DNA from 2 places in the Caproicibacterium argilliputei genome. Region 1 is predicted to be linked to the other one. Evidence: riboswitches for the same ligand, from Rfam matches in the RefSeq annotation. Region 1 holds a riboswitch; the other holds the start of a gene.
The links. A riboswitch is a leader RNA that binds a small molecule or an ion and turns the genes downstream of it on or off. The one in region 1 is predicted to bind FMN.
Positions count from the first base shown of each region.

Region 2: it holds a riboswitch for FMN, as region 1 does, so the genes downstream of both, PXC00_RS08090 (ECF transporter S component) here and ribD (bifunctional diaminohydroxyphosphoribosylaminopyrimidine deaminase/5-amino-6-(5-phosphoribosylamino)uracil reductase RibD) in region 1, are expected to answer to the same signal.

Region 1 covers NZ_CP135996.1:2,140,556-2,151,841, reverse strand. The annotation lists gene PXC00_RS10415 (methyl-accepting chemotaxis protein) at 1-199, opposite strand, end outside; gene PXC00_RS10410 (hypothetical protein) at 334-582, shown strand; gene PXC00_RS10405 (helix-turn-helix transcriptional regulator) at 826-1,641, opposite strand; gene PXC00_RS10400 (GH39 family glycosyl hydrolase) at 1,747-3,306, shown strand; FMN riboswitch at 3,358-3,473, shown strand; gene ribD (bifunctional diaminohydroxyphosphoribosylaminopyrimidine deaminase/5-amino-6-(5-phosphoribosylamino)uracil reductase RibD) at 3,647-4,747, shown strand; gene PXC00_RS10390 (riboflavin synthase) at 4,765-5,370, shown strand; gene PXC00_RS10385 (bifunctional 3,4-dihydroxy-2-butanone-4-phosphate synthase/GTP cyclohydrolase II) at 5,382-6,581, shown strand; gene ribH (6,7-dimethyl-8-ribityllumazine synthase) at 6,597-7,064, shown strand; gene PXC00_RS10375 (NAD(P)/FAD-dependent oxidoreductase) at 7,253-8,173, shown strand; gene PXC00_RS10370 (glycoside hydrolase family 3 C-terminal domain-containing protein) at 8,351-10,624, shown strand; gene PXC00_RS10365 (mannitol dehydrogenase family protein) at 10,942-11,286, opposite strand, start outside.
Region 2 covers NZ_CP135996.1:1,646,352-1,657,637, reverse strand. The annotation lists gene rpsG (30S ribosomal protein S7) at 1-237, shown strand, start outside; gene fusA (elongation factor G) at 275-2,392, shown strand; gene tuf (elongation factor Tu) at 2,489-3,691, shown strand; FMN riboswitch at 3,795-3,931, shown strand; gene PXC00_RS08090 (ECF transporter S component) at 4,005-4,637, shown strand; SAM riboswitch class I at 4,750-4,845, shown strand; gene metK (methionine adenosyltransferase) at 4,928-6,109, shown strand; gene PXC00_RS08080 (hypothetical protein) at 6,181-6,534, shown strand; gene recD2 (SF1B family DNA helicase RecD2) at 6,573-8,795, shown strand; gene PXC00_RS08070 (ComF family protein) at 8,782-9,450, shown strand; gene mreB (rod shape-determining protein) at 9,535-10,626, shown strand; gene murC (UDP-N-acetylmuramate--L-alanine ligase) at 10,709-11,286, opposite strand, start outside.

The sequences.
Region 1 (11,286 bases):
CGCTGGTTTCATTGGTGACACTTTCGCTGCTCTTACTCAAAATGGTTTCACTGCGGGAAAGCAGAATGTTGCTGGTGCTGTTAAAAACGAGCAGCAGCATGATCACCACGGATGCAGCGACCGGTGTCAGCAGTACGGCCAGCAGTTTGGTCAGGATGCCTGCACCCTCCCGTTCCTTGTTTTTGTGAGTTGCCTTCATGTTAGAACCTCCTAAAAATCATAATCATGCCCAAATAAGCAGATATAAAAAAGCCAGTTTATTCGTGATATGATTCATTATATATCTATAGTGCGAAAAAGTCCATCATTCAGCAAAATATATAAAGATATAATTTGAAAATAGGCGTAATAAACATAAAGAAAATACAAATTGCGAACTTTATGTTTGAAAATTCTAAAAATATTTCTCTATTTTCCGCGGCAGCGGCAGGCGGAAAACGGCAAAACTGCGCAAAAAAGGGCGGACACGCAGCAGAAAAACGCCGTGTGACCGCCCTCAAACGGGCAATGGAACAAACATCGAAATTTAATGAGCATTTAACCCAAACGAAACACAGCCGCCGTCCTGCAGGACTACAATAAAGATAAAGAAGAAAGGGATGCCTGCAAAGGAGGATGCTGAAGTGACTGAACACGCCGCCCTCAAAGTTTTTCTGATTTCCATGGCTGCGACCGCACTGGTGGTGTGTGCCATTGTGGCTGCAGCGGTTCTGCGAAGCGTTTGTTGATGTGTGCTTTTCCTGTGAAAGAAAGACCGGCGGCGGGGTGCCCTGCTGCCGGTCTTTCTGCGAAAAGAAGAATCCGTCAAAAATGCGTGGGGATACATCATTGTGCCGGCGGCGCAAGTTGTATATCATGGTACAGGAAGGTTTGTTCCGAAGCATCCGCCTGCTTGCGGAACGCGGTGGGAGAAAGCCCAGCTGTTTTTTTGAACTGCCGGCAGAAATGCTCCAGGTTGCTGTAGCCGCACTGCTCTGCCACTTCTGAAACGGGTTTGTCTGTGTACAGAAGCTGGTCTTCCGCCATGCGGATGCGCCCGTCAATGACATCCTCCATGCAGGAAGTACCGAAGATTTTTTTGTACAGCACCTGCAGGTATCCGGAGCTGAGGTGCAGCTGTTCTGCCATGCGGGGAACCGTCCAGTCGCCCTGCGGATGGTTGTAAATCTCTTTGCGCATCAAAAGCAGGCTGTGGTAGTGCGGAAACGAAGACTTCAGCGAACAGGCTTCCAGCAGCTTGGTAAACAGCACACGCAGCAGCTGGTCTACGGTTCGTTCGCTGTTCAGCCCGGGCATGGTGTGCTCCCACGTCAGCAGCTGAAACAGGCTGTGGCAGTATTCGGGGTCCGGCAGCAAAAACGGCCGCCCCTGCACCGGCAGAGTGGAAACGTACGTTTCCGTAGAGTCAAAGCGGATCCAGTCGTTTTCGTATGTGCTGCCGCAGGCGCGGTAGTAGATTTTTTGCCGTGGTGCAAACAGCACCGCGCACTTGGCGGGGTATTCCCGCAGGGTGCCGTCCACAAAGAACAGCGCCGGCGTGTGTGTCAGCAGCAGCAGCCAGCAGTCGTGCCCGCCGGGAACGTCGAAGATGAAGTTTTCAGTATGCACCGCACTGTAGCCGATGTAGCGGATATGATTCATGTGGCAGACTTCCTTACATAAAAGAAGAATCGGTCAATTTCAGTCAGTATACCACCCGGCCGCACAGCGGTCAAGAAAAAGTGGAGAACGGAGTGTTTTTTTAGGATGCAGGAAAGCAAAAGTTACCGGATCCTTCCGGCAGATACGGTGCCGTTTCACAACGGCGCAGACGAATGCGTGGGTACCGGACGTATGGGTCTGGCGCTGCAAAAGGAATATCAGGACCAGCTGGCGCTGGTACAGCGCGAAATCGGGTTCAAGCACATCCGCGGCCATGGCCTTTTCTGTGAGGACATGGCGATTTACCAGGAGTACAAGGATGAAAACGGCAACGTGGTGCCGGAGTACAATTTCACCTATTTGGATATGGTGATGGACAGCTATCGAAAAGTAGGACTGCGGCCGTTTTTGGAACTTGGCTTTATGCCGAAGGCACTGGCGTCCGGTGAGCAGACCGTGTTTTATTGGAACGGGAACGTAACTCCGCCCAAAAGCTACAATGCCTGGTGTGCGCTGGTGCAGGCAACGCTGCGCCACCTAATGGAGCGTTACGGTGCGGATGAAGTGGTTACATGGCCGGTGGAGGTTTGGAACGAGCCGAACCTTGCCGGATTCTGGAAGGATGCCGACCAGAAGGAATATTTTCATCTGTTCGAGCGCACCTTTGCCGCTGTCAAGGAAGTGGACGCGCGCTTTCAGGTGGGTGGCCCGGCGTGCTGCGGCGGTACCGACGAAATCTGGATTCGCGCTTTTCTGGAGTTCTGCAGCGATAAGAAGATTCCGGTGGATTTCATTTCACGCCATCACTATACCATTGACCAGCCGGAGTTTGTGGGTCACTGCGGCTATGCGAAGCTGAACGAGCCGGATGCGGGGCTTGCCAATCTGCATACCACCCGCGAAATCACGGACAGCTTCCCGCAGTACCGTGGTCTGCCGATTCATGTAACGGAGTTTAATACCTCGTATAATCCCAGAACGCCGCTGCACGACACCAACCAGAATGCCGCTTACATTGCCCAGCAGCTTTCCCGTTTGGGCGACGACAACGAAACCTACTCTTACTGGACGTTCGGCGATATTTTTGAGGAATCCGGTGTGCCGTTTACCCCCTTCCACGGCGGTTTCGGTTTGGTTGCGAACGGCTGCATTCCCAAGCCGACTTTCTGGACTTTCCGGTTTTACAAAGATTTGCAGGGCACGTGCGTGCACCGTTCGGACGATGCGGTCATTGTGAAAAAGGCAGACGGCCGATACTGCGGCGTGGCGTGGAACCTTTCACTGTACCGCACCGGACGCGCGCTTTCCCTGCAGTTCCGGCTGCCGGCGGACCGCGCGGAGGAATGGTGCCTGCTGACCAAAACGGTGGATGAAACAACCTGCAATCCGCTGAAAATGTGGCACGACATGGGCGAACCGGCCAGCCCCTCCGAAGCCCAGAACACGCTGCTGCGGCAGGCGGCTGTACCGTTTCTCGCTACCGAGCAGAAGTTTGCAGAAAACGCGGAGCTTTTCCTGCAGCTTTCCCTGCAGGAAAACGCCGTGGTGTACTTTGAACTGACACCGGTTAAACGGCAGAATGACCGCGGATTTTCCTATGCACGCACCATGCGCGGCGAAGCGCCGGAGTCGGCAAAGCAAGATGTTGCTGGCGCCAAAGCCTGAAAAATGGCTTGACAGGTTTTGTAAAATCACCTATAATAACAGCAATTGAATAAGAATCTTCGGGGCAGGGTGAAAGTCCCTATCGGTGGTAAAGCCCACGAGCCGTAAGGCATGATCCGGTGTAATTCCGGGGCCGGCAGTTACAGTCTGAATGAAAGAAGATTGCAGAAGCAGTTCTGCTGCGTTTTAATACCTGTATTTTCTGTCCTGAAATGATGTTCTTTGTCGTTTCAGGACTTTTTGTTATATTTCCATACAGGAAAACCGCCGCGGCTCCGCTTGGAACAGATCCCCTGAAGTATTCGGATTCAGGGGATTTTTTCTGTATGGGAGGTTTTTTATGACGGACGAAACGTATATGCGCCTGGCACTGGAGCTTGCCCAAAAGGGCTGCGGGCGCGTCAGCCCCAACCCGATGGTCGGCGCCGTGGTGGTTAAGGACGACCGTGTCATTGGCAGCGGGTACCACCGGCAGTTCGGCGGCCCGCACGCGGAGCGGCAGGCGCTGGCGGACTGTCGGGAATCGCCGCGCGGCGCGACGCTGTATGTCACACTAGAACCGTGCTGTCACTGGGGAAAAACACCCCCGTGTACGGATGCGATTCTGGAAAGCGGCATTGCGCGGGTGGTGGTCGGTTCCGGCGACCCCAATCCGCTGGTGGCGGGCAGGGGAATCCGCATTTTGCGGGAACACAGCGTGGCGGTGACGGAACACGTTCTGCAGGCGGCGTGCGACCGGCTCAATGAAGTATTCCTGCACTACATCCAGAGCCGAACTCCGTTTGTTGTGATGAAGTACGCCATGACGTTGGACGGAAAAATCGCCACAGCTGCCGGATTTTCCAAGTGGATTACCGGCAGGGAGGCGCGGCTGCGAGTGCAGCAGGACCGCAGCCGGTACACGGCGGTTTTGGCAGGTGTGGGTACGGTGCTGGCAGACGATCCGCTGCTGACCTGCCGCCTGCCGGGCGGACGCAGTCCGATTCGTGTGATTTGTGATACGCACCTGCGCACGCCGCTCACTGCGCAGGTGGTGCGCACAGCCAAAGAGGTGCGCACCCTTTTGGTGTGCGGCAGCACAGCGGAAGCGCATCGCCAGCCGTATCTGGAAGCGGGCTGCGAGGTGCTGCCCCTGCCGGAGCAGGCGGGTCACGTGAATCTTTGTGCCCTGATGCAGGAACTGGGGCGGCGGCAGATTGACAGTGTCCTGCTGGAGGGCGGTGCGGCGCTCAACTGGTCTGCGCTGCAGAGCGGCATTGTGCAAAAGGTGCAGGCGTACCTTGCGCCGAAGCTGTTTGGCGGCGCAGCTGCCAAAGGGCCGGTGGGCGGCAGCGGCGTTTCCACCGTGCAGGATGCATATCGCCTGACGGTATCGGAAGTGACACCGCTGGGGGATGATTTGCTGCTAGAAAGCCGGGTGATTCCGTGTTTACCGGCATAATTGAGGAGGTTGGCACCGTGCAGGAAATCCGGCACGGTGCAGCGTCGCTGGCATTGTCCGTTTGCGCGGCAAAGGTGCCGGACGAGCTGCAGCTGGGGGACAGCGTGGCAGTCAACGGCGTGTGCCTGACGGTGACAGAGCGCCGCCCGGACGGCTTCACGGCGGACGTGGTGCATGAAACACTGCTGTATACGGCACTGGGGCGGCTGCACCGTGGCAGCCGCGTGAATTTGGAGCGTGCCCTGCCAGTGGGCGGGCGTTTGGGCGGGCACCTGGTTGCCGGACACATTGACGGCACCGGAACGGTGCTTTCCGTGCGCCGGGATGGCAGCGCCGTCTGGTACATCATTCGCTGTGACGCGGCGCTTCTGCGCTATCTTGTAAAAAAAGGTTCCGTTACGGTGGATGGCGTCAGCCTGACCGTGGCGGAAGTCAGCGGCGAAACTTTTTCGGTTTCCGTCATTCCGCACACCGCCGCGAGCACCACGCTTAGCGAGCGCAGGGCGGGCGATTTGGTCAATGTGGAAACGGACTGTGTCGGAAAATACATCGAAAAGCTGCTGGGTCTGTCGGCACCGGAAAGCGGTGTCACGCAGGCGTATCTCAAAAAATTTGGATTTTAGGAGGGATTCTGATGGACGCGTTTCATACCGTAGAAGAGGCACTGGAGGATTTGCGGCAGGGAAAAATCATCTTGGTAACGGATGATGAAAGTCGGGAAAACGAAGGGGACTTTATCTGTGCCGCACAGTTTGCGGCAACAGAAACGGTGAATTTCATGGCGACCTATGCAAAGGGGCTGATTTGTCTGCCGATGAGCGGCGCGCTTTGTGACCGGCTGGGGCTGCCGCCGATGGTGGCGGAAAACACTGACAACCACGAAACCGCTTTTACGGTTTCCATTGATTTTGCCGCAACCACTACGGGTATTTCTGCACAGGAGCGCGCGGTGACTGCACGTGCCTGCGCCGCCGAGGGGGCAAAGCCGTCTGACTTCCGCCGCCCCGGCCATCTGTTTCCGCTGCGTGCGCGGGAGCATGGTGTGCTGGAGCGCGCCGGCCACACGGAGGCAACGGTTGACCTCATGCGCCTTGCGGGTTTGCAGGAGTGCGGTTTGTGCTGCGAGGTGATGCGGCAGGACGGCACCATGATGCGGCAGGCAGAGCTGCAGAAACTGGCGGAGAAATGGAACCTGAAAATGCTGACCATTCGGGCTTTGCAGGCGTACCGCAAAACACACGAAACCTTTGTAAAGCAGGAAGCTGCCGTTCAACTGCCGACTCGGTACGGGCAGTTTACGGCTTACGGCTACCAAAATCAGCTGAACGGGGAGCACCATGTTGCTTTGGTGAAGGGAACGCTTGGCAATGGAGAAAATGTGCTGTGCAGGGTGCACTCCGAGTGCCTGACCGGCGATGCCTTCGGCTCCCTCCGCTGCGACTGCGGTCAGCAGTTTGCCGCCGCTATGCGGCAAATAGAGCAGGAGGGGTGCGGTGTGCTGCTGTACTTGCGGCAGGAGGGGCGCGGCATTGGCTTGCTCAACAAACTGCGCGCGTATGCCCTGCAGGACCGCGGCATGGATACGGTTGAGGCCAACCGGGCGCTCGGTTTTGCGGACGACCTGCGCGATTATACGGTCGGTGCGCAGATTTTGCGCGATTTGGGGGTAAAAAGCGTGCGCCTGCTGACAAACAATCCGGACAAGGTGCGGCAGCTTTCTGCCTGCGGCGTCACGATTGCCCGACGGGTGCCGCTTGAGGTGCCCGCCACAGCAGACGATTTGTTTTACTTGAAAACCAAGCAGGAAAAAATGGGTCATCTGTTACACTACTGAAAAAGGAGAAAGAATATGCGTATTTATGAAGGAACTCTGGTCGCGCAGGGCGCCAGAATCGGCATTGCCGTTGCCCGCTTTAATGAACTGATTACCACAAAACTTTTGGACGGCGCGCTGGACGGCTTGCGCCGCCGCGGGGTTGCTGAGGAGCACATCGACGTGGCGTGGGTGCCGGGCGCGTTTGAGCTGCCGCTGATTGCATCCAAGTTGGCGGAAAGCGGGCGCTATGACGCGGTCATTTGCCTGGGCGCGGTCATCCGCGGCAGCACGAGCCACTACGAGTATGTCTGCAATGAGATGTCCAAAGGCATTGCGCAGGTGTCGCTGGCGACCGGCGTGCCGGTCCTGTTCGGTGTGCTTACCACAGAAAATATTGAGCAGGCGGTTGAGCGCGCGGGAACCAAAGCGGGCAACAAAGGCTTTGCGTGCGCGGCGGATGCCGTGGAAATGGTAAATTTGATTCACGAACTGAAGAACTGAACCGAAACGCATCAAAAAAGGGCGTCCAAACAGCCTGCGGCTGCGCGGACACCTTTTTTGATGCGGCTGAAGCAGCCGCTTAGTAATAGAGCTTTTCGGACATGGTTCCGGAAATTTCCGGCTCAAAACGGTTCCAGTATTGCGCCAGCTGCTGTTCCAATTCTCCGGCAATTCGCAGCAGGCTGCGGATGAGCCAGTCCTTGGCGGCAGATGTTCCGGCGTCCTTCACCGCGAAAGCGGTCATTCTGGCAACGGGTACTTCTGCCCGTATCCTCGGCATTCCGGGGGAGCGCGAGCTGACCGGGCAGGGAGTTGCCTACTGTGCAACCTGTGACGCGGCGTTTTTTCAGGACCAGCATGTGGTTGTGGTGGGCAGCGGCGACCAGGCGATTGAGGAAGGTTTGTTCCTTACAAAATACGCGAGTCGTGTCACCGTTGTGGTGTTGCATGAGCAGGGAGTTCTGGACTGCAACCGCCAGTCAGCGGAAAAGGCACTTGCACACCCTAAGATGGAGTTTCTTTGGAACAGTACAGTGGTGCGCGTTGAAGGCAGTGACCATGTAACCGGTGTGACCATACGGGACAGCCGCACAGGCAGCGTCTATAAATATCCCTGCAACGGTGTTTTCTTTTTTGTCGGCATGATTCCGGCGACCGGCTTTTTGCAGGACAGTCTTCCGCTGAACCGGCAGGGATGGATTGTGACAAATGACCGGATGGAAACCACCGTGGGCGGTGTGTTTGCAGCGGGAGATGTGCGGGAAAAGTATTTGCGGCAGATTACAACGGCAGCAGCCGATGGTGCGACCGCCGCGACCGCCGCTGAACGGTATATTGAAGAAATGAACGACTTTGAACAGATTTTAATGCCGTCTGAAAAACCGGTGGTGCTGGCGTTTTGGGACCCTGCTCGCACCGGCAGTCTGGAGGCTGTGATGCAGCTGAAAGCTTCGCTCACAGACGAATCCGTACAGTTTATGGAGGTTGACGTCAGCCGCAAAAAGTTTTTGGCGTCCCATTTTGGCGTGGTGCTGTCAGAGAAACAGCCCGCCGCCATACGAACACTGCACGGTCAAAAGGAAGCAAATCTGCCTTTATTTGCATCCTGACCAAACCGGTGCTGTACGGAGGTCCGCCGCAGGTGTGAACTTTTGTTGAATTTGTCAGGAACCCTCTTGCATATTTCATCTGAAAATATTAGACTGAAAATATCATTTTTGTTAGGATGAAATAATATTCCGGAAAGGAAGAAAAAGAGCGTGACCATAAAAGAACAGATTCGCGAAATGACACTGGAAGAAAAGGCGGGTTTGTGCTCCGGCGCAGACTTCTGGCACACCAAGGCGGTGCCGCGGCTCGGCGTCCCCTCTATGATGGTGAGCGACGGCCCCCACGGTCTGCGCAAGCAGGATCTGCAGGCAGACCATTTGGGCATCAACGAAAGCATCAAGGCCGTCTGCTTTCCGGCAGGCTGTGCAGCAGCAGCTTCCTTTGACCGCTCGCTTTTGCGGCATATTGGGGAAACACTGGGCAATGAGTGTCAGGCTGAGGGCGTCGGCGTGATTCTCGGCCCAGCGGTGAACATCAAGCGCTCCCCACTTTGTGGGCGCAACTTTGAGTATTACTCGGAAGACCCATACCTGGCTTCCGAATTGGCAGCCAACCAGATTGCCGGTGTGCAAAGTAGGCACGTTGGCACCAGCATCAAGCACTTTTTTGCCAACAGTCAGGAGCACCGCCGCATGAGCTCCAGCTCCGAAATGGACGAGCGCACCGCGCGGGAGATTTATCTGGCGGCTTTTGAAACAGCGGTGCGGCAGTCGAAACCGTGGACGGTGATGTGCTCTTACAATCGGATTAACGGTGTATATGCTGCTCAGAACCGCCGCGCGCTGACGGACATTCTGCGCGGCGAGTGGGGATTTGACGGCTTTGTGGTCAGTGACTGGGGTGCGGTGAATGACCGTGTGCCCGACCTGCAGGCAGGTCTGGATTTGGAAATGCCGACTTCATTCGGCATGAATGACAAAAAAATCGTACAGGCGGTGCAGGATGGCACCCTGCAGGAAGAGGTGCTTGACCGGGCGGTCGAGCGCATTCTGACACAGGTACAGCGGTTTGAAGCGCACCGCGATTCCACAGCGGTTTTTGACCGTGAAAAAGATCACCAAACCGCACGGGAAGCGGCGGGGCAGTGCATGGTTCTGCTCAAAAATGAAGATGCACTTCTGCCGCTGAACCGCAAGGCGAAGCTTGCATTTATCGGCGAGTTTGCCCAGAAGCCGCGCTTTCAGGGCGGCGGCAGCTCCCACATCAACTGCAGCCGGGTGGACGCCGCATGGGAGCTGGTTCAGCAGAATCCATCGGCTTACCCGCAGACGGTTTATGCGCAGGGGTACCGTACCCAAGAGGACTGTGTTTGCGCGCAGATGCAGGAAGAGGCGGTGCAGGCAGCCAAAGCGGCAGACACAGCGGTCATTTTTGCCGGTCTGCCGGATGCCTATGAGTCGGAAGGCTACGACCGTACCCATATGCGCCTGCCGGAAAACCAGACCGCGCTGATTGAAGCCGTAGCGGCGGTCAATCCGAATATGGTTGTGATTCTGCATAATGGTGCGCCGGTGGAAATGCCGTGGCTTGACCATGTGAAGGCTGTACTGGAAGCTTATCTGGCCGGTCAGGCTGTGGGCGGCGCAGTTCTGGACATTCTGTTCGGCGACGTTAATCCAAGCGGACATCTGGCGGAAACTTTCCCACGGAAGCTGGAGGACAATCCGTCTTATTTGTATTATCACGGTGAGGGGGACAAAACCGAGTACCGGGAAGGTGTCTTTGTCGGTTACCGGTATTATGACACCAAAAAAATGGATGTGTTGTTTCCGTTTGGACATGGGCTGAGTTATACCACTTTTACCTGCGGCAACGTGCGTCTGAGTCAAGCCCATCTGACAGATACGGATACGCTGACGGTACAGGCAGAGGTGACGAATACCGGCACGCGCACCGGCAAGGAAGTGCTTCAGCTGTATGTGGCGCCGCCTAAAGGGGACGTCATCCGTCCGGTACATGAGTTGAAAGGTTTTGAAAAGGTAGAGCTTGCGCCCGGCGAGACCAAAACCGTGACGTTTCGGCTTGGAAAGCGCGCCTTTTCATATTATGATATGGATTTGCAGGACTGGCGCGTGGAGCCGGGCGTTTACACGTTGGAGCTTGGCGAGTCGAGCCGAAACATCCTGCAGACCGTGCAGGTGACTGCGGCGGGAACGCCGAAGAAACCGGCGGAGATTACGCTGGATACGACCATCGGAGATGTGCTGCAGATGCCCCGAGGCAGAGAAATTGTTCGTCCGCTGATAGAAGCGTATGGTATGATGTCGGCCGATTCCGGAAATGCGGATTGTCTGGGTGAGAGCACGGCGCAGATGATGGAATCCATGCTGCGGTATATGCCGCTGCGTGGTTTGGTTGCTTTTGGAAACGGGAAAATTACAGATGCGGATGCACAGAAAGTAGTAGAGCAGCTGCAGGCTGCGGGGAAGCCCCCGCAGGCGGTGTGCTGAAGTTCCCGGAGTGTGCTCCCGCTTCTTTTTCAGTCTGTGTCAGGGTAAAGTCAGCGCTTTGTTACCTTTCATCAAAAGTTCCGCCCGCCCTTTCAAGGGCGGTAGGGTTTGGGGCAAAGCCCCAAGGTCTTTATCAAGGAAGCGAGTTCGGGCTGTAAGCCTGGGTGAAAAGGAAAGTATCTTTTGCCTTTCAAATGCTCCAGCGGAGCATTTGAAACAGCGCGGGGAAGCCCGCCACGACCTTTGCTGTTGCAATAGAAAAGGACAGGAATCGTACCCCTGTGGGGCGGATTCCTGTCCTTTTTACTTTAGTATCTTTAGGCGTTTACATATTTTTGCAGGGTGCTTCTGACTGCACCAGTGCCTGTGGTCAGTTCGGCAAAGTACGCTTCGGTCTGCGCACCTAAACCGGCTTCGTAAAGGTCAACGCCAAAAATGGACACGTTGGACAGAATCGGCTGCAGGGCTGCATGGAACGGGCCCTTGCTGCCCAACTTCACACCGGCAAGGTGCGCCTGATTTTCTGCCAGCAGCGGGTCAGCAGACGGCGTAAATGCCTGTCCGTTGTCATCCACACCCAGCAGATAGCGGCACCAACCGGCCAGCACCAGCGGAATCAGCTTGAGGTCTGTCACTTGCAGCGTTGGCGAAGCAAGGTACGC
Region 2 (11,286 bases), 490 kb from region 1:
CGTGTCGGCGGTGCTACGTATCAGGTTCCTATGGAAGTCCGCCCGGAGCGGCGGCAGACACTGGGACTGCGCTGGATGACAACGTACTCCCGCCAGCGTTCTGAGCGTACCATGAAAGAGCGTCTTGCAGGTGAAATTCTCGATGCTGTAAATGGTACGGGCGGCGCAGCCAAGAAGCGTGACGATACGCATAAGATGGCTGAGGCCAACAGAGCGTTTGCACACTACAGATGGTAGTGCTACAGGCGTTTGCAGAACGAATGGAGGGTAATTAATGCCTAGGCAGGTAACACTTGATCACACTCGTAACATCGGCATTATGGCGCATATTGATGCCGGTAAAACGACAACAACTGAACGTATCCTGTACTACACCGGTGTCAACCACAAGATCGGTGAAGTGCATGACGGCGCGGCCACCATGGACTGGATGGCACAGGAGCAGGAGCGCGGCATTACAATTACTTCCGCTGCAACGACCTGCTTTTGGACACACAGTGAATACTTTGGCGACCCCGACAAAAACAGAGATTACCGAATCAACATCATCGATACTCCCGGCCATGTGGATTTCACCGTGGAAGTGGAGCGCTCCCTGCGTGTGCTGGACGGTTCTGTAACCGTCTTTGCTGCAAAGGGTGGTGTTGAACCGCAGTCTGAAACCGTTTGGCGTCAGGCTGAGGAATACGGCGTTCCGCGTATGGCCTATGTCAACAAAATGGACATCATGGGCGCTGATTTCTACAACGTGATTGATATGATGAAGGACCGTTTGAACTGCACCCCGGTTCCGATTCAGCTTCCGATTGGTGCGGAAGATTCTTTCCGTGGTATTATTGACCTTGTCGCCATGACAGCAGATGTTTATTATGATGAAATGGGCAAGGATATGCGCGTGGAAGAAATTCCGGAAGATATGCGCGAAAAAGCCGAGGAATACCATACAGCACTGATTGAGCACGTTGCAGAGCAAGACGATGCACTGATGGAAAAATATCTGTCCGGTGAGGAAATCACCAAAGATGAGATTGTTTCCACGCTGCGCAAGGCGACTATTGCCAACAAACTGGTGGTTGTCACCTGTGGTACGTCCTACAAAAACAAAGGTGTTCAGAAACTTCTGGACGCAATCGTGGACTATATGCCGGCTCCGACCGATATTCCGGCTATCCGCGGTACAAATGTTGACACCGGCGAGGAAGAGGATCGTCATGCTTCTGATGATGAGCCGTTCTCTGCACTGGCGTTCAAGATTGCGACAGACCCGTTTGTGGGTAAGCTGTGCTACTTCCGCGTTTACTCCGGTAAAATGAATGCCGGCGATACTGTCTACAATTCCACAAAGGACTGTGACGAACGTATCGGCCGTATTCTGCAGATGCACGCAAATCATCGTCAGGATTTGGAAACCGTTTATGCAGGCGATATCGCCGCAGCAATCGGCGTTAAGAACACGACGACAGGCGATACGCTCTGTGATGAGAAGCATCCGGTCATTCTGGAGTCCATGGAGTTCCCGGATCCGGTTATCCGCGTTGCAATTGAGCCGAAGACAAAGGCCGGTCAGGAAAAGATGACGATTGCGCTGGCAAAACTGGCGGAAGAGGATCCGACCTTCAAGGCTTACACCGATGAGGAAACCGGTCAGACAATTATTGCTGGCATGGGTGAACTTCACTTGGAAATTATCGTTGACCGCTTGATGCGTGAATTCCATGTGGAAGCCAATGTCGGTAAGCCGCAGGTTGCTTACAAGGAAACTATCCGCAAGCCCGCTGACGTGGACTGCAAGTATGTTCGTCAGTCCGGTGGTAAAGGACAGTACGGTCATGTTAAGATTCGTGTGTTCCCGAATCCCGGCGAAGGCTACGAATTTGACAATGTTACCGTTGGCGGTTCCATTCCGAAGGAGTATATTCCGGCGGTTGACACCGGTATCCAGGGCGCAATGCTCAGCGGCGTTGTGGCTGGCTACAACGTTGTGGATGTCAAGGTTGAACTGTATGATGGCTCTTATCATGAAGTTGACTCCTCTGAAATGGCATTTAAGATTGCCGGTTCTATGGCGTTTAAGGATGCCATGCGCAAGGCGGATCCGGTCATTATGGAGCCGATTATGAAGGTTACCGTTACGGTGCCGGACGAGTATATGGGCGATGTGATTGGCGATTTGAACTCTCGCCGCGGCATGATTGAGGGCATGGACGCCATTCACGGCGCACAGCAGATTCATGCTATGGTTCCGCTTTCAGAGATGTTTGGCTATGCAACGGATATGCGTTCCAAAACGCAGGGGCGTGGTCAGTTCACAATGGAGCCGGATCACTACGCTGAAGTGCCGAAAAACATTTCCGAAAAGATTATTTCTGCCCGTACGAAAAAGGAAGAGTAATCATAAATACTGCTTGATTTTTCCCTGTATTCTTGATAAAATAGAATTGATTCTGAATAGGGAAACAACGATTGAAAAATAAAGGAGGAACTTCCAATGGCTAAGGAAAAATTCGACAGATCCAAGCCTCATGTAAACATCGGCACCATTGGTCATGTTGACCATGGCAAAACTACTTTGACCGCTGCGATCACCAAAGTGCTCAGCTTCGCGGGTGATGCGGAATTCAAAGATTACTCCAACATTGACTCCGCTCCTGAAGAGCGTGAGCGCGGCATTACCATTAACACCGCTCATGTTGAGTATCAGACCGAAACGCGCCATTACGCGCATGTTGACTGCCCCGGCCATGCTGACTACGTTAAGAACATGATCACCGGTGCTGCACAGATGGATGGTGCAATTCTGGTTGTTTCCGCTGCTGATGGCCCGATGCCGCAGACACGTGAGCACATCCTGCTGTCCCGTCAGGTTGGCGTGCCGTATATCGTTGTATTCATGAACAAGTGCGACCAGGTTGACGATCCGGAACTGCTGGATCTCGTCGAAATGGAAATTCGCGACCTGCTCAATGAATATGACTTCCCGGGCGATGACACCCCGATTATTCGTGGTTCCGCTCTGAAGGCTCTGGAGAGCACTTCCACAGATATCAATGCACCGGAGTATAAGTGCATTGTCGATCTGATGAAAGCTGTCGATGAGTATATCCCGACTCCTGACCGTAAGGCTGACCAGCCGTTCCTGATGCCGGTTGAGGATGTGTTCACCATCACCGGCCGCGGCACAGTTGCTACAGGCCGTGTGGAGCGTGGCACTGCGAAGATTGGCGAAGAAGTTGAAATCATCGGTTTGACCGACGAGCGCAAGAAGAGCGTTATCACCGGTCTGGAGATGTTCCGCAAGACTTTGGATTATGCGCAGGCTGGCGATAACGTCGGTGTTCTGCTGCGTGGTATTCAGCGTGAGGACATCGAGCGCGGTCAGGTCCTTTCCAAGCCGGGCACGATTCATCCGCATACAAAGTTTAAGGGTCAGGTTTACGTCCTGACAAAGGATGAAGGCGGCCGTCATACGCCGTTCTTCAACAACTATCGCCCGCAGTTTTACTTCCGCACAACGGATGTAACCGGCGTGATTAATCTGCCAGAAGGCACAGAGATGTGCATGCCTGGCGATAACGTTGAGATGGACGTTGAACTGATTGCTCCAATCGCTATTGAGGAAGGTCTGCGCTTCTCCATTCGTGAAGGCGGCCACACCGTTGGTTCCGGTGTTGTTTCCAAGATTAACGAGTAATTGCAAACAAATTGAGGTTCTGCCCCCTGTGGGTAGAACCTTTTTTGTGTGCAACCCTCTTGACAATTTGCCTAGGTTCGCATATACTAAATGTAGGAATTGAATAATTCTTCGGGGCGGGGTGCAATTCCCCACCGGCGGTAATACAGCAGCTGCTGTTAGCCCGCGAGCGTTTGTCAAACGCAGATTCCGGTTGGATTCCGGAGCCGACGGTGATAGTCCGGATGGTAGAAGATATGGAATTAGAGTGCCCCGGTGACGTTTATTACCGGGGCACTCTTAAATTTTGTTCCATGTCTCAGAAGGAGAAACCATGGCAAGTCAAACAAAAACTTTCAAAAACGCGAAGGTAGCCAATGTCCGTACCATTGCGGTCATTGGTGTGCTGGGTGCGCTTGCGGGCGTTGTAATGATGCTGGAAGTACCGCTGCCGTTTCTGCCGCCGTTTTATAAGCTGGATTTCAGTGAAGTGCCGGTGCTGCTGGGCGGTTTTGCGTTCGGTCCGGCTGTCGCAGCGGCGGTTGAAGCTATCAAAGTGGTTCTGCATATGTTGCTCAGCGGCGGCACGCAAACCGCTGGAGTCGGGGAGGCAGCCAATTTCCTCTTTGGTTGTGCGTTCGTTGTTCCGGCATCAATTATTTACCGCCTGCATAAAACCCGCAAAACTGCGCTTGCCGGCATGGCGGTCGGCGGAGCGGCTATGACGGTAGTCGGTGCCTTGGGAAATGCGTTTGTGCTGCTGCCGGTTTACGCGGTAGCTTTTCATATGCCCATGACGGCATTGATTCAAATGGGCAGCAGTGTTAACAGCAGCATTACAAACTTGACCACTTTTGTTTTGCTTGCAACAACACCGCTCAATTTGATTAAGGCGGTTTCTGTTTCTGTGCTCACATTCCTTTTGTATAAGCATGTCAGCCCGGTGCTGCATGGGCGGGTAAAATAAATTGCGAATGCGGAACTTTGTCTTGATTTTTGACAAATCTCTAATTTTGTTTATTTACATACCTTCAGTTTTTATGCTATACTGCTCACTGTAGAAAAAATCAATAATATCACCCTTATCAAGAGTGACGGAGGGAACAGGCCCGATGATGTCCGGCAACCTACGCAAGTAAGGTGCCAAGTCCTGCGGTGAAGCCGATAGATGAGGTATCGAAAGATAAAGCGCTGTCCGCATTTCATCGGGCCGCGCCTTTTTCACGCTCGGGGCATTTTAAGTAGGAGGAATTTCAATTGGCGAAGCATTTCTTTACTTCTGAATCCGTTACCGAAGGGCATCCTGACAAGGTTTGCGACCAGATTGCTGACGCAATTTTGGACAACATTCTGGAAAAGGACCCGAATGCGCACGTGGCCTGCGAGGTGACTGCCTGCACCGGTGTCGTACATGTGATGGGCGAGATTTCTACAGACTGCTATGTGGATATTCCGGCAGTGGCACGCAGTGTCGTGAAGGAAATTGGATACGATAATCCGGCTTATGGTTTTGACGGCAGCACCTGTGGCGTTTTGACTTCGATTGATGCGCAGTCACCGGATATCGCCATGGGCGTCAACGAATCTTTCGAAGTGAAAAACGGCGCTTCTGATGCGGACGATAAAATCGGCGCCGGCGACCAAGGCATGATGTTTGGTTTTGCCTGTGATGAAACTGAGGAAAAAATGCCGCTTGCGATTTCTTTGGCACACAAACTGGCTAAAAAATTGGCGGCAGTGCGCAAGAACGGCAGTATTCCTTACCTGCGCCCGGATGGGAAAACGCAGGTGACTGTGGAGTATGACGGCGACGCACCGGTGCGTGTGGATGCTGTTGTGCTTTCAACCCAGCATGATGACAACGTTACTTTGGAGCAAATTCGCAAGGATATGGTTGAAAAGGTTATTAAGGCGACCATTCCGGCAAAGTGGCTGGACGGAAACACCAAATATTATGTAAACCCGACCGGCCGCTTTGTGATTGGCGGGCCGGTCGGCGATTCGGGTCTGACCGGTCGGAAAATCATTGTGGATACATACGGCGGATATGGTCGTCACGGCGGTGGTGCATTCTCTGGCAAAGATCCGACCAAGGTAGATCGTTCCGCAGCGTATGCGGCGCGCTGGGTGGCAAAGAACATTGTGGCGGCAGGCCTTGCAAAGAAGTGCGAGGTACAGCTGGCCTACGCCATTGGCGTAGCACATCCGGTGTCCATTATGGTGGATACATTCGGAACGTCCCAGTATTCCAATGACCGTCTTGCTGCTGCGGTTGAGAAGGTCTTTGACCTGCGCCCGGCTGCGATTATCCGCTCCTTGGATTTGCGCAAACCAATTTACCGCAACCTTGCCAGTTACGGGCAGATGGGTCGCGAGGATCTGGGTGTTTCCTGGGAAAAGACAGACCGTGTTGATGAACTGAAAAAGGCGCTTGCATAAAATTTCTTTTCCAGAAGGATTGCAGTGCGCATTCCACACCTCTTTGCATACATTGTAAAGAGGTGATTTTTATGGGCGCGGGTCAAGTAATCATTGTTTTGCTGGCAGTCGTGGGGCTGTGCAGCTTGATGCAGTGGCTGATGCACCTGCTGTACCGCACAGGGGGACAGACGGGCACGCTGGTTCTGGTTTTGCATCTTTCGGAGCATCGGGAAGATGTGGAGTATGTGCTGCGCTGTGCACGCAATCAGCTGCGTGAAGCAGAAGGTTTTTCTAAGAAGCAGCTGGTCGTGGTGGATGACGGTATGGACAGCCAGACCAAACGCCTTTGCACGCTGTTTCTGCACGACAAACCCGGCGCCGTTATCTGCAGTGCGGAAAGATTTGCAAACATGGAAGAAATGCTGTATACTGATAGGAAATAAGACGTACATATGTACGGAATCGGTCCGGAGGGAGTCCAATGGAAAAGCAAACGCTGCTGGAAATGGCAGGAACCGTGGAGCGGATTACTTTTCGAAATGAGAAGAATGGATACACGGTGATGGAACTGAATAATGGGGAGGAACTGGTAACCGTTGTCGGTTCTCTGCCGACAGCGGAGGCGGGGGACGAGCTGCACGTGGTCGGTACTTGGACGGAGCATCCATCGTTCGGGCGGCAATTCAGCGCGCAAATTTATGAGCGGATGCAGCCTGCCACTTCGGAGGCAATTTTGCTGTATCTCTCTTCCGGTTCTCTGAAAGGAATCGGTCGCTCTACAGCAAAGCGGATTGTCGAAACATTTGGGAAACATTCACTGGAAATTTTAGAAAATGATCCGGACAGGCTTTCGCAGGTCAGCGGAATTTCCAAGCGCAAGGCGCAGCAAATTTCTGAGGAGTACCGCAGAAAGCAGGGAATCCGCGAAGTGATTCTCGGCCTAAAAGAGTTTGGTGTGACCCCGGAAGAGGCGGTTCGGGTTTACCGGGTGTTTGGACCGGAGTCGGTAGAGCACGTGCGGCAGGATCCATACTGCCTCTGTGTAGAGGATGTGGATCTGGGGTTTCAGCGGGCTGACGCGATTGCAGAGTCGCTGGAGCGACCGGCGGATGATCCCTGTCGCATCCGGGCGGGGATCCTTTTTATTTTGCAGCACAATGTGAACAATGGGCATACCTATCTGCCTAAGGAGAAACTTTTGACCACATCCGCGGCGCTGCTCAGTGTTGCGCAGCAAATGGTACAGGAAGCGTTTGACGAACTGGAGCGTGAAGGCAGTGTTATCACTTGTCTGGTGCGTGGTTGCACGGCGGTTTATCTGCCGCGGCTGTATCACGCGGAGCTTTTTTCTGCGGCCCGCCTGCAGATGATGATGGACTACCCCAGCCAGCCGATTCCGGGGGCGGAAGTGGCTGTGGATACCTTTGAAGAGTCATTGGGCATTGCGTACGCACCGGAACAAAAGGAAGCCATTCTTGCAGCACTTTCTAACGGTCTGTTGATTTTGACCGGCGGACCGGGTACCGGCAAAACGACGACTTTGGATGCAATTATCCGCATTCTGAAAAAGAAAGGGGAAAAAGTGCTGCTTGCGGCGCCGACTGGACGGGCGGCAAAACGAATGAGCGAGCTGACCGGAGAAGAGGCAAAAACTCTGCATCGGCTGCTGCAGGTGGAGTGGGACGAAACAGACAGCCCAGTTTTCGCCCGCAACGAGCAGAAGCCGCTGGAGTGTGACGCTTTAATCATTGACGAACTTTCTATGGTAGATATTTCTCTGTTTGAGGCGGTGCTGCGCGCGCTGCCAGTGGGCTGCCGCCTGGTGCTGGTGGGAGATTGCGACCAGCTGCCAAGCGTTGGGCCGGGCAACGTGCTGGGGGATTTAATTGCGTCTGAAATGCTTCCGGTGGTACAGCTGCGCCACATTTTTCGGCAAAGTATGCAAAGCTTGATTGTGACCAACGCGCATAGAATTATCGCTGGCGAAATGCCACTGTTGAATGACCCGAAAAATGATTTCTTCTTTATGCACCGTACAGACCCGCAGGAGATTTCCCGAACCATTCAGGAACTTTGCAGCACCCGTTTGCCCGCAACTTATGAATTTTCCCCATTCACGGATATTCAGGTGCTGTCTCCCAGCAGGAAAGGGGAGCTGGGCACGATTCAGCTGAATACGGTTCTGCAGGGGGTGCTGAACCCCCATGCGTCCGGCAGGAAAGAGCTGAAGGTGAATGGACGCTTGTTTCGTGAGGGTGATAAGGTTATGCAGGTAAAAAACAACTATACGCTTAGTTGGGAAAAAGAGGACGGCACGGTGGGCGACGGCGTCTTCAACGGGGACATTGGCATCATTCGGGAAATCGATAAGAGCGCTTCCCTGTTGACGGTGGACATGGACGGCCGATTGGTTACTTATGAGCTGGAAACAGCGGCAGAGCTGGAACTTGCATATGCCATGACGGTACATAAGAGTCAGGGCAGTGAATTTCCGGCGGTAGTCATGCCGATGTATCCCGGCCCCAAACCGCTGTATTACCGCAATTTGTTTTATACGGCGATCACACGCGCAAAGCAGCTGTTGGTTCTGGTGGGTACGCAGCAAACCGTGCGCATGATGGTCGAAAACACCCGCCGTACCCGCCGGTATTCCGGTCTGCGGGAGTTTTTAACCGGCGAGGCGGTTTATCATGAGGAAGCCTGACGGTTCTTTCTGGATGGATCTGGTGTTTCCGCCACGCTGCCCGTTCTGTGGGGAACTGATGAAGCATGGGGAACAAACCTGCAAAAACTGCCGCACGGTGCTGCCGTCTGTTTTTCAGAAAGAGCTTTTCTGTGTGCCGGAAACCGTGGTTCCTTGCTATGCGCCGTATGCGTATGCCGGAAAAGTACGGGATGCGATTCTGCGCTTTAAGTTTGAGCAGGAGCCGTCCGTAGGTGTATTTTTCGGGCGGCAGATGGCAATACTGCTGAAGAGCCTTTCCAATCTGCCGCCCTTAGATGCGGTTGCAGCGGTTCCCATGACGCGCTGGCATCGTATGCGGCGCGGTTACAACCAAAGTGAGCTGCTGGCAAAGACAGCTGCGGCACAGCTAAAGCTGCCTTATCTGCGCTTGCTGCGCAAGGTTAAACACAGCCGGGTGCAGCATTCGCTCCCCGCGCAGGCTCGATTTGGGAACGTACAAGGCGTTTACGCGGCCCGTCCTGCGGCAGTCGGTAGAAAAATCCTGCTTATTGACGACATTGTTACCACCGGTGCAACCTTGACAGCCTGTGCGGAAGAGCTGCTCCATGCGGGCGCTTCAGAAGTTGTCTGCGCTGCCGCGGCACAGGCGCAGTCTGTGACAGATAAGGATTGAAAATGCCTGGGGATTATATTATAATAAACTGTACGGCGAAAAAGAAAGATGGCTTTTCTGCGCGGAATTTGTCCGGGAGAATATGTGCAGTCATTCCGCGCGGCGGCGCATTGGAATTTACAGATTGGATGTGATTATGTGCTCGGTACCGATATTGCAATCGACCTTGGTACATATGCGATCAAAGTCTATGTCGAAGGGAAGGGCATGGTTGTCAACGAACCGTCGGTGGTTGCGGTTCGCGCAGATACAGAAGAGGTGCTGGCAGTCGGCAGCGAGGCGTTTGCCATGCTGGGACGCACCGGCGACAAAATTAAGGTGATTCACCCGCTGGTCATGGGGGTGATTTCCAACTTTGAATTGGCACGCTATATGGTCAATTATTATATTCAGCGTTTGGGTGGAAGCAAGATCATGCATACGCACGTGATGCCGCGCGCGGTGGTCAGCCTGCCGTGTCAGATTACCGGGGTAGAGCGGCGCGCTATTGTCAACTCAGTCAGCCGTGCGCGGGTGCGCCGCGTATATTCCATCGATGAACCGGTGGCGGCGGCCATGGGCGCCGGTGTGGATGTTGCCAATCCGCACGGCTCGCTGATTATTGATGTGGGTGCCGGTGCAACCGACATGGGCGTCATTTCCCTGGGTGGCCTGTCTATCGCGCGTTCCATTAAAGTGGCAGGCTTTGCGTTTGACCAGGCGATTATTCGATATGTGCGCAGTAAATATGACTTGATTATCGGTGACCGAATGGCGGAAAGCTGCAAAATCGCCGTCGGCGGCGTGATGCAGCGTCCCGAACCGATTATCTGCCGCATTAAGGGGCGTGACGCGAACACAGGGCTGCCGGCGTGGATTGACGTTACAAGTGAGGAACTGGTAGCGCCGCTACTGGATCCTGCGGCGGAAATTTCGCATATCCTACAGGAAATGCTGGAAAAAACACCGCCGGAGCTTCTGGGCGATATTTATGTGGACGGTATCGTGATGACTGGCGGTTCTGCAAAGCTCTTCGGTCTTAGTGATTACCTTTCCGACAAAGTGAAAATGCCGGTGCATATCGCGGAAGATGCGGATATCTGCGTGGCCTTGGGTGCAGGGAAAGCCATTTCCTTTATGGACGACGCGGAGAACAAAGAATATGGCGTGATTAACCCGTTGAGCGCTGTGTATTGATTTTTTCTCTGACCATGAAAAAGCTGCCGAGTGTGTGTTGTATAGCACATTCGGCAGCTTTTTGTGTTCAATTAGTCAAAGATTATTTTGCGCGGGCTTTATACCGACCGACAATCAGGTTTGCGCATTGGTAGATGTTTCCGCCGCCCATGGTCAGGATTAGGTCGCCGGACTTCGCGCGTTCCATCACATAGTCTGCAATTTCTTCAAAAGTTTTGCGGTAAACGGCGCCGGGCACCTTTTTCACTAAATCCTCCGCGTAAACGTTGTAGGTGTTGGTTTCACGCACAGCGAGGATTTCCGAAACAACGGCATGGTCGGGAATCGTCAGCGCCTTTGCAAAGTCATCCAGCAGCAGCGCGGTGCGGCTGTAGGTGTGCGGCTGGAAGATGGTCCAAACCTCCCGAAAGCCCATCTGCATGGCGGCAGTCAGCGTGGCGGTCAGTTCTGTGGGGTGATGTGCAAAGTCGTCTGCAATGGTAATGCCCTCATATTTGCCAAGCATTTCAAAGCGGCGGTGCACACCAGTAAAAGCGTGCAGGCTCTTTTTTAGCTGCTCAGTGGGTACACCGAAGTAGTCGCAAACGGCAAACGCGGCAAGCGCGTTGTAGATATTGTGCTTGCCCGGAATGGAAAGCGTCACATTGCAGAGGATTTTTC